DNA from 2 places in the Hahella sp. NS-SX17 genome. Region 2 is predicted to be linked to the other one. Evidence: predicted binding sites of a transcription regulator. Region 2 holds the regulator's gene; the other holds the start of a gene.
The links. Region 2 encodes LexA, which represses DNA repair genes until DNA is damaged. Its sites were predicted from a motif close to TACTGTNTANNTANACAGTA; they were not measured.
Positions count from the first base shown of each region.

Region 1 (3,706 bases), 3.3 Mb from region 2:
TCGACAGTCGATGGTCATTGACGGAAAATGTCCGCTTCAGAATAAATAATCAGGTGAGTCCATCAATGAAATACGTCACCAACGTCCGTTTACGCGGCCAGGACGGTTTGTACGCCATTCAGATTAACCAAGGCGATATCAGCGCTATATTGCCCATGGCGGAGCTTCCGCAAACTGACGTGGAAATATTGTTGGACGCCGGCGAGCGTCTTGTCAGCGCACCCTTTGTCGAACCCCATATCCATCTGGACGCAACAGGCACTGCTGGCGAACCTCGCTGGAATATGAGCGGCACGCTGTTTGAAGGCATTGAGTGCTGGGCGGAACGCAAAGCCATGATCACCCATGAGGACGTTAAACAGCGCACGCGCCGCACCTTAAAAATGCTGACCCAATACGGCGTACAGGCGGTACGCTCTCATGTAGATGTCACCGATCCAACCCTGACGGCGCTGGAAGCTCTGCTTGATATTAAACAGGAAGTGGCGCCATGGATTGAACTGCAACTGGTGGCGTTTCCACAAGAAGGCATTCTCTCCTACCCCAATGGCGTCCAATTGATGGAAAAAGCCGTAGAAATGGGCGTCGATGTCGTCGGCGGCATCCCCCATTTCGAGTTTACCCGCGACTATGGCGTGGAGTCGGTCAAAATCCTTATGGATCTGGCGCAAAAATATGATCGCCTTGTCGATGTGCATTGCGATGAAATAGACGACCCCGGTTCAAGATTCCTGGAAGTACTGGCGGCGGAAGCATTGAAGCGCGATATGGGGCATCGGGTCACCGCCAGCCATACCACCGCAATGCACTCCTACGACAACGCTTACTGCAGCCGCCTGTTTCGTCTGCTGAAGATGTCACAGATAAACTTCGTATCTTGCCCAACAGAGAGCATTCATTTACAAGGCAGGTTCGACAACTTCCCCAAGCGTCGCGGCGTTACTCGGGTGAAGGAGCTGCTGGAAGCGGGCCTCAATGTCGGCCTCGGTCAAGACTCCATTCAGGACCCATGGTACTCCCTGGGCAATGGCAATCTGCTGCGCACTTTGGACTTCGCGCTGCACATATGCCATATGATGGGCTATGACGACTACCGCAATGCGCTGGACCTGATCAGTCATAACAGCGCCAAAGTGCTGAACATTCAAGACCGTTACGGGGTAGAAATCGGCAAACCCGCCAACTTCATCCTATTGGACGGACCTGATGACTACGAAGTCTTGCGCCGCCAAAGCGTGGTGACGGCCTCCATTCGCGCAGGCGACATCATCATGCAACAAACACCGGCTTTGGTAACGCAAAACATTCAGCTTTAGACGGTTACACCCATGGGATGCTGACAACATCCCTTGGGCATCAGCCCTTGCCTGCTATCGCCCGCACTTTGCCGCTGTCTTTGACCTTGGCGCTCTCTTTAGCTTCTTCTTCCACGCTGGGAGCAGATTCTGGCGACTCTTCAAACAAGACATCAACCTTGCCTTTGAACGCGGTTGCGAACGCTTCTTTGTGATTAGCGACCAGCATGCCGATTTCTTCCGCCAAACCTTCATTCAAAGAAGTCAGGCGTTGCGCCAGGAAATGAGACACGCCTTCGGCGAGCTCAAGCTTTTTGTCATGATCGTCAGCTTCTTTCTTGGATTTAAACATCTGTTGGGATGGGTCTCTGTCACTCATATACAGGGTCACTACGGCCATTTTGTCGCCTCCTAAAATTAGCCTCTGTATATTCATACAGTTTAAGAGTCAGGTCAAGAGCATCACACAAGATTCATCCGAACACAGTAACCATCTGAAAATAAAGGCGCTACAGAGCATTTTTTACCTCAAACACAAGAGATAACCAAATGGTAATAGTCCGAATATATGATTGCGCCCCCTCGCATAAGGCATTTAGGATATCCGCCAGTTTGACGTTCGGACTAAGCGGCGTTCCCGCTCATCAGCACAAGGGAATGTGAGGTTTAGTCCAGGTATCTGACAGTGCAGGGAGGACAGAAAGATGCTTATGTTAAAAAACAGGTTTGAAGCCAACGCCTATCAGCCTGATATTGTCGCCTACAAAAAATCCAGCGCCGCCAACGCCTCCCGTGGCGAAGACAAGCACCCTTTCCTTAACGCGCTCCCCTACCCCGCCGCCGTATATTCCCGTCAAGGCGAGTTCATCGCATGCAACACCTTGTTCTTACGTGAGTTTAGCAGCGATAGCAAGCCTCAAAACCGACCAGCTTCCCACCGCGACGCTTTCCTGCAGTTATTTCAACCAGTGGAATCCATAGAGGGTCATCTGAAAGGAGATGCATTCTCACTACAAGCCCACTTCCCGGACAACGGCGCTTTTTATGCGATACACAGCGCCCCGTTTCAGGATTCATCCAAAGGGGTGAGCGTTCTGCTCTCTCTGCAGAAAGTGGAAGAGCCGTCCTTGCTGTTGCTGCGGCCAGAGGCCATGCACGCCCAACTGCAACAAGCCTCTAAAAGTATGTCGATCGGCGAGATGGCGACGGCGCTGACTCATGAATTGAATCAGCCTATCGGGGCTATCCTCAATTATCTTAACGCCGCCAAATTACTACTTGAAAAGCATGCCGGCGTCGACAAGCCGGAAGAAGCCGTGCAACTGGCTATCCGCCAAGCCCATCAAGCCGCCGCTGTGGTTTCGCGCATACGCAAATTCGTAACTTCACGAGAGCCGCGCAAAGACGAGATTTCATTGCGCCAGCTGACCTGCGGCGTACTGGAGTTGCTCCAGCTGGAAACTCACAGACGCCAGGTTAAATCTCGTTTGTTGGTATCCGGGGATTTACCAAATGTCTGCGTAGACAAAATCATGATTGAGCAAACCCTCGCCAATCTGATTCGTAACGCCATTGACGCTATGCGCGACACCCCGGTGGGGGATCGGGAGCTTATTGTGGACGCCCAAATCATCTCTGAAGATTGGGTGGAGGTCAGCGTTACAGACAGAGGCTGCGGCATTCCGCAGCACTGTCGTAGCCGCCTGTTTACACCATTTTTCACTACCAAGTCGGATGGTATGGGCGCCGGTCTATCTATTAGCAAATCCTTTATAGAGCTTCACAACGGAGCCCTGCAATTCAAGGATAACCCTGCTGGCGGCGCCATTTTCACTTTTACTCTGCCATTAGCGTCAACAGCAAAAACCAGACACCCTCCTGATTAAGCGGCCCCGCGCCGGCATGGATGCGGCTCCCCAAGTCACTTTTGTGGATAAATCTTTTCGAAGAGACAAGCATGAACGCAGCACAAATATTATTAGTAGACGATAACGAAGAGTTTCGCCGCTCCACTGTCTGGATGCTGGAAGCGGCAGGATTACAAGTGGAAGACTTCAACCGGGGCGCGGGCCTGTTGACCAGACTTCAGCAATTGGAAAGCGCTGGAATCCCGCTAAGCGATAAATGCGTAGTGACCGATTTGCGCATGCCTGACATGAACGGGCTGGAGCTAATGGAGGAATTGCGCGCACGCCGCTTTTCCATTCCTGTCGTACTTATTACCGGACACGCCGACGTCACTTTAGCGGTCAGCGCCATGCGCATGGGCGCGGCCAACTTTCTGGAAAAACCCTTCGACAACTCCACGTTGGTTGAAACCGTAAAGAGCGCCATTTCAGAGCCCGGATCGGCGCTACGCAACCCACAGGCTGCAAAAGAAAAACTGGGACGCTTATCTCCCAGAGAACGCC
Region 1 covers NZ_CM170632.1:5,839,710-5,843,415, forward strand. The annotation lists gene codA (cytosine deaminase) at 66-1,316, shown strand; gene AC2IBB_RS25990 (YebG family protein) at 1,357-1,695, opposite strand; gene AC2IBB_RS25995 (sensor histidine kinase) at 2,000-3,181, shown strand; gene AC2IBB_RS26000 (response regulator transcription factor) at 3,253-3,706, shown strand, end outside.
Region 1: AC2IBB_RS25990 (YebG family protein) is a predicted target of LexA. The motif match lies at 1,718-1,737, and genes of this name have one in related genera.

Region 2 (3,706 bases):
CCAAACGTGCAACCTGATCCGGCGGCGCCTTAGCTGGGGCGTTTTGCGCGATTAGTGAAAATACGAGTAATACCAGTGCGTTATTTATATTTTTTCTTGCGTTACGGCTATAAGCCATGTCTTTCTCACTCTCTTTCTAGAAGTAACAGACAGTTCCCTTACTTTCTCTCCCTGGACAAAATTATAGCAGTCTAAAATATTATTCTAGTTTTCTCACTAGCGCCTTTGTTAGCGTTTATGGCGGGTTGCTGCTGAACGTTAACTTGTGTAAGGGGCGAGCCTGAGGATCGGGTGCTAAGCTATGAGAAAGGGGCTGCTGATAGTTTGTCGCCATTTTTGCGGAAGCCTGAGTCGGGGGGAGTCAGCAATGGTAGGAAATTTAGGCGTCTAAACGAATCGGAATTGCGCCTCAGGAAATAGTCCGGAGGGGAATTTTTTTATTAAAGAACTTATGGTTAAAAACCTATACACTAACAAAGAGCTATTGTTGATGAGTTAAGGTATGTCCGATAAGTGGCTGACTTATGTTAATGAAAACCTGTTTTTCGCCAAGCTGCAGTTGCAGTGGAGGGATACATCCTCAACGGTGGCGGAAAAGCAATGCGCCGGACGGGCGGCTTTGCGTTTTCTGCAGCAGGCATATGTCGGCTTCTTGAATGAGCTTGCGGAGCAGCGTCGCATCAAAGTTAAAATTGAGACGCTCGCTGACTTGGAAGGGCAGTTGGAAGTTGAATCGCCAGAAGTAATCAGCATGAAGCTGACGGCGGCTCAACCCGATTCCTGGCTGGCTCAACTGCTGAAACAATTTGGGGAAATATCTCGCCCCCGAAAAAATGAAACGCCGCAAAATGAAAATATTATCGCCGCCACGTCAGCTCCCTATGTAATGGAGTTAGTGGTGATACTGGAGTCCATGCAGGCGTTCATCAACGAGATGAGAGAGCACAGTTTTGAGTGGTAGAGGTAAGCTTGAATGAAAGAAACCCTCTCAGGCCTCGACTGATAACAGCTTAGGAAAATGAATGAGGCGCCTGTGGCTAGTTTTCTGATGTGTTCGTTCCTGGGTATTGGAACGATAGAAAACATTTCAGTGAGAACTTACGAGTAGGAGATTTGGAAATGGCATCAAGCTTCTTTGAAATTGTTCAGTTGCCGAATGGCGACTTCGCACTGCAACCCATGGGGGGCGGCAGCGAACATTTGGTGAAAATCAGCTTTGGTCAGGAAGCCAAGGCGTATTTGGCGGAAAATGATGCGGCTGTCGCTCACGCTATGATTAATGCCGCTATTAAGTTGGTGGGAGATATGCGGGAGGAGGCAATCCGCCAGTCAGAAGCGGAAGAAAAACCGAAAACTGTTCATTAAAGTCCCCGACTGCCAATTAGAGGCAGTCGGCGCTCTGTCGGTTCATTGTTAGCGGCGAATGACGCCGACGCCCAGTCCTTCAATGTCCAACGGCTGTTGTGACAGGTTTACTTCAATCGGCTCGAACTCTTCATTTTCCGGCAGTAAAAGCACTTTGTTCTTTTGGCGCTGGAAGCGTTTTACTGTCACTTCATCGCCAATACGCGCCACCACAATTTGTCCATTGTGGACATCTGTCGTGCGGTGTACGGCCAGCAAATCGCCATCAAGAATTCCGATGTCCTTCATGCTCATGCCTTTGACACGAAGAAAATAGTCGGCGGAAGGGGTAAAGAAGGATGAAGGGAGTTCGCAATACTCTTCAATATTTTCCTGCGCGAGAATGGGGTATCCCGCCGCTACTTGGCCAACTATTGGAATACCCTGGTTTTGCGTTTCAGTCACTGGCAGTCGAATGCCGCGAGAAGCCCCGGGCACCATTTCAATCGCGCCCTTCCTCGCCAGCGCTTTCAAGTGTTCTTCTGCTGCGTTAGCCGAGCGAAAGCCCAGGCGATTGGAAATCTCCGCCCGGGTAGGTGGATAACCTGTTTCCTCTATATGCTCGCGAATCAGTTGTAGAACCTGCTCCTGGCGCTTGGTCAGCTTAATCACTCCACCCTCCGGCGACCCCAAAAGGTCTGAAATAATCTGTGTGTACTATATGTTTATCCATGTCTGTTTATGTATACAGTAATGGGTGGGGCAAGTAAAGAAAAAATGTCTAAGTCACTGAGGATTAAGATGAAAACACAGATGACTCACCACTGTTTAAGTAAGTCTGTTGAATTTTGACCTGAACAATTGTTGCTGCGCAGAAAGAGATCCAGTGGCTTGAATGCCTGCTTAAATGCAGTACCGGTTTGGCGATCTGATACAATTTGATGCTTTTCTTAGACAGACCGACCGCACAGGTCTGGCTATATTCCTTGCCCACGCGGCGACCTTCGTAATCCGCGATGTATTCTTTCTTATAAGCTGAAAGCCACCTTAGGAATTGTAATGACGCCAGCAAACAGATGGTTTAGAGCCCCCATTGTGGTTGGCGCTATCTTTTTCATTCTCACCATAAGCGTTATGGCGTGGTCGAAGGGCGGCGTGGAGTTTTTAAAGTATTTTCGACACAACTCGGAGCAGCCGGAAAAGTTATCGGAATTACCCCCGCCGCTACCGGCATACAATCGAGCAAAAGAGGATGAACTCTCCTACGAGGAAGAGAGGGAGTCTGACTGCTATCTGGATGGAATGGCGGTGCTTTCAGGTGACGAGTTTGTGTTGGCCATATGGGAAATGGATCATGGTTGTGTGAGGGAAATGCTCTCAATGGAGGAGCAAGCTCGTCACAGCATCTTTTCAGAAGCCAATATGTCCGCCATTACGCAAGCAGCTATTTCAGAGTCGTCTTATTTTCGAGACGATAACGTCTATGAGCTGGCGAACCTCATTCAATACTTGCATGCGGGATATGTGCAGGAAAGAAGTCGCTCGCGTAAGAAGAAGCTATATGGAAAGGCGTTGCAGAAACAGGTTGCGGTAGCCGCCGTTCAGGTTACCAATAATGCTTTTCAGAGCGCTGCCAGGGCAGGTAGTGCACGATTGGCGGAGTTGTCTTTAAAGCTGGTGAACAGTTCCGGTAATCAGGGGGAGGTCGTCAGCGCCTCCGTCGCTTGGCTGGATAAGTTGAGCTCATTGACTAATGCTAGTGGGCGCTATGATTCGGCGTTAAATGAGCTACTCAATATCTACTATAAAGGTCATGACAATGAAGCCTTTATCGATATTGCCTCTCATGACTCGCAATATCCTAATGCGCTCTATCGTTTCATAATTGATAAAGACTCGTGGTTGGCAGGCGGCCGCGAGTATCTATTGATGAATGCCGCCAAAGAGCTCGGGCGCTTTCTGCAGTATAACGCGATAAGGGACGATACGGGGCGCTTCATACGTAGTCTGATGAACAGGTATGACCTGAGCCGTGATACGGCGAACGTGTGGAGTATTTTGGCTGGCTCAGTGGATTATTACGATAAGGCGAACTGCAGACAGTACAATGCCTGTGAGTATAGAAAGCGCGTTGAAACCACTGTTTTACGCCGAGAGCGTACGTGTGGCGGGACGGTTAGAATACGCGCCCAATCTATGACGGAGGAGCAATTTGACTCAGCCTGCGAGTCTTTGTCCCGGCGCGAAGATATCTTCCACGAGATGCTGAACAGTGAGCGAGAGCCTGTTTCTGACGACCAGAATGACACTCTGGAAATGGTTATATTTGAAGACTCAGACACCTTCTCTGATTTGGGTTGGC
Region 2 covers NZ_CM170632.1:2,583,927-2,587,632, forward strand. The annotation lists gene AC2IBB_RS11685 (DUF1329 domain-containing protein) at 1-118, opposite strand, end outside; gene AC2IBB_RS11690 (DUF6586 family protein) at 503-961, shown strand; gene AC2IBB_RS11695 (hypothetical protein) at 1,120-1,365, shown strand; gene lexA (transcriptional repressor LexA) at 1,414-2,016, opposite strand; gene AC2IBB_RS11705 (collagenase) at 2,404-3,706, shown strand, end outside.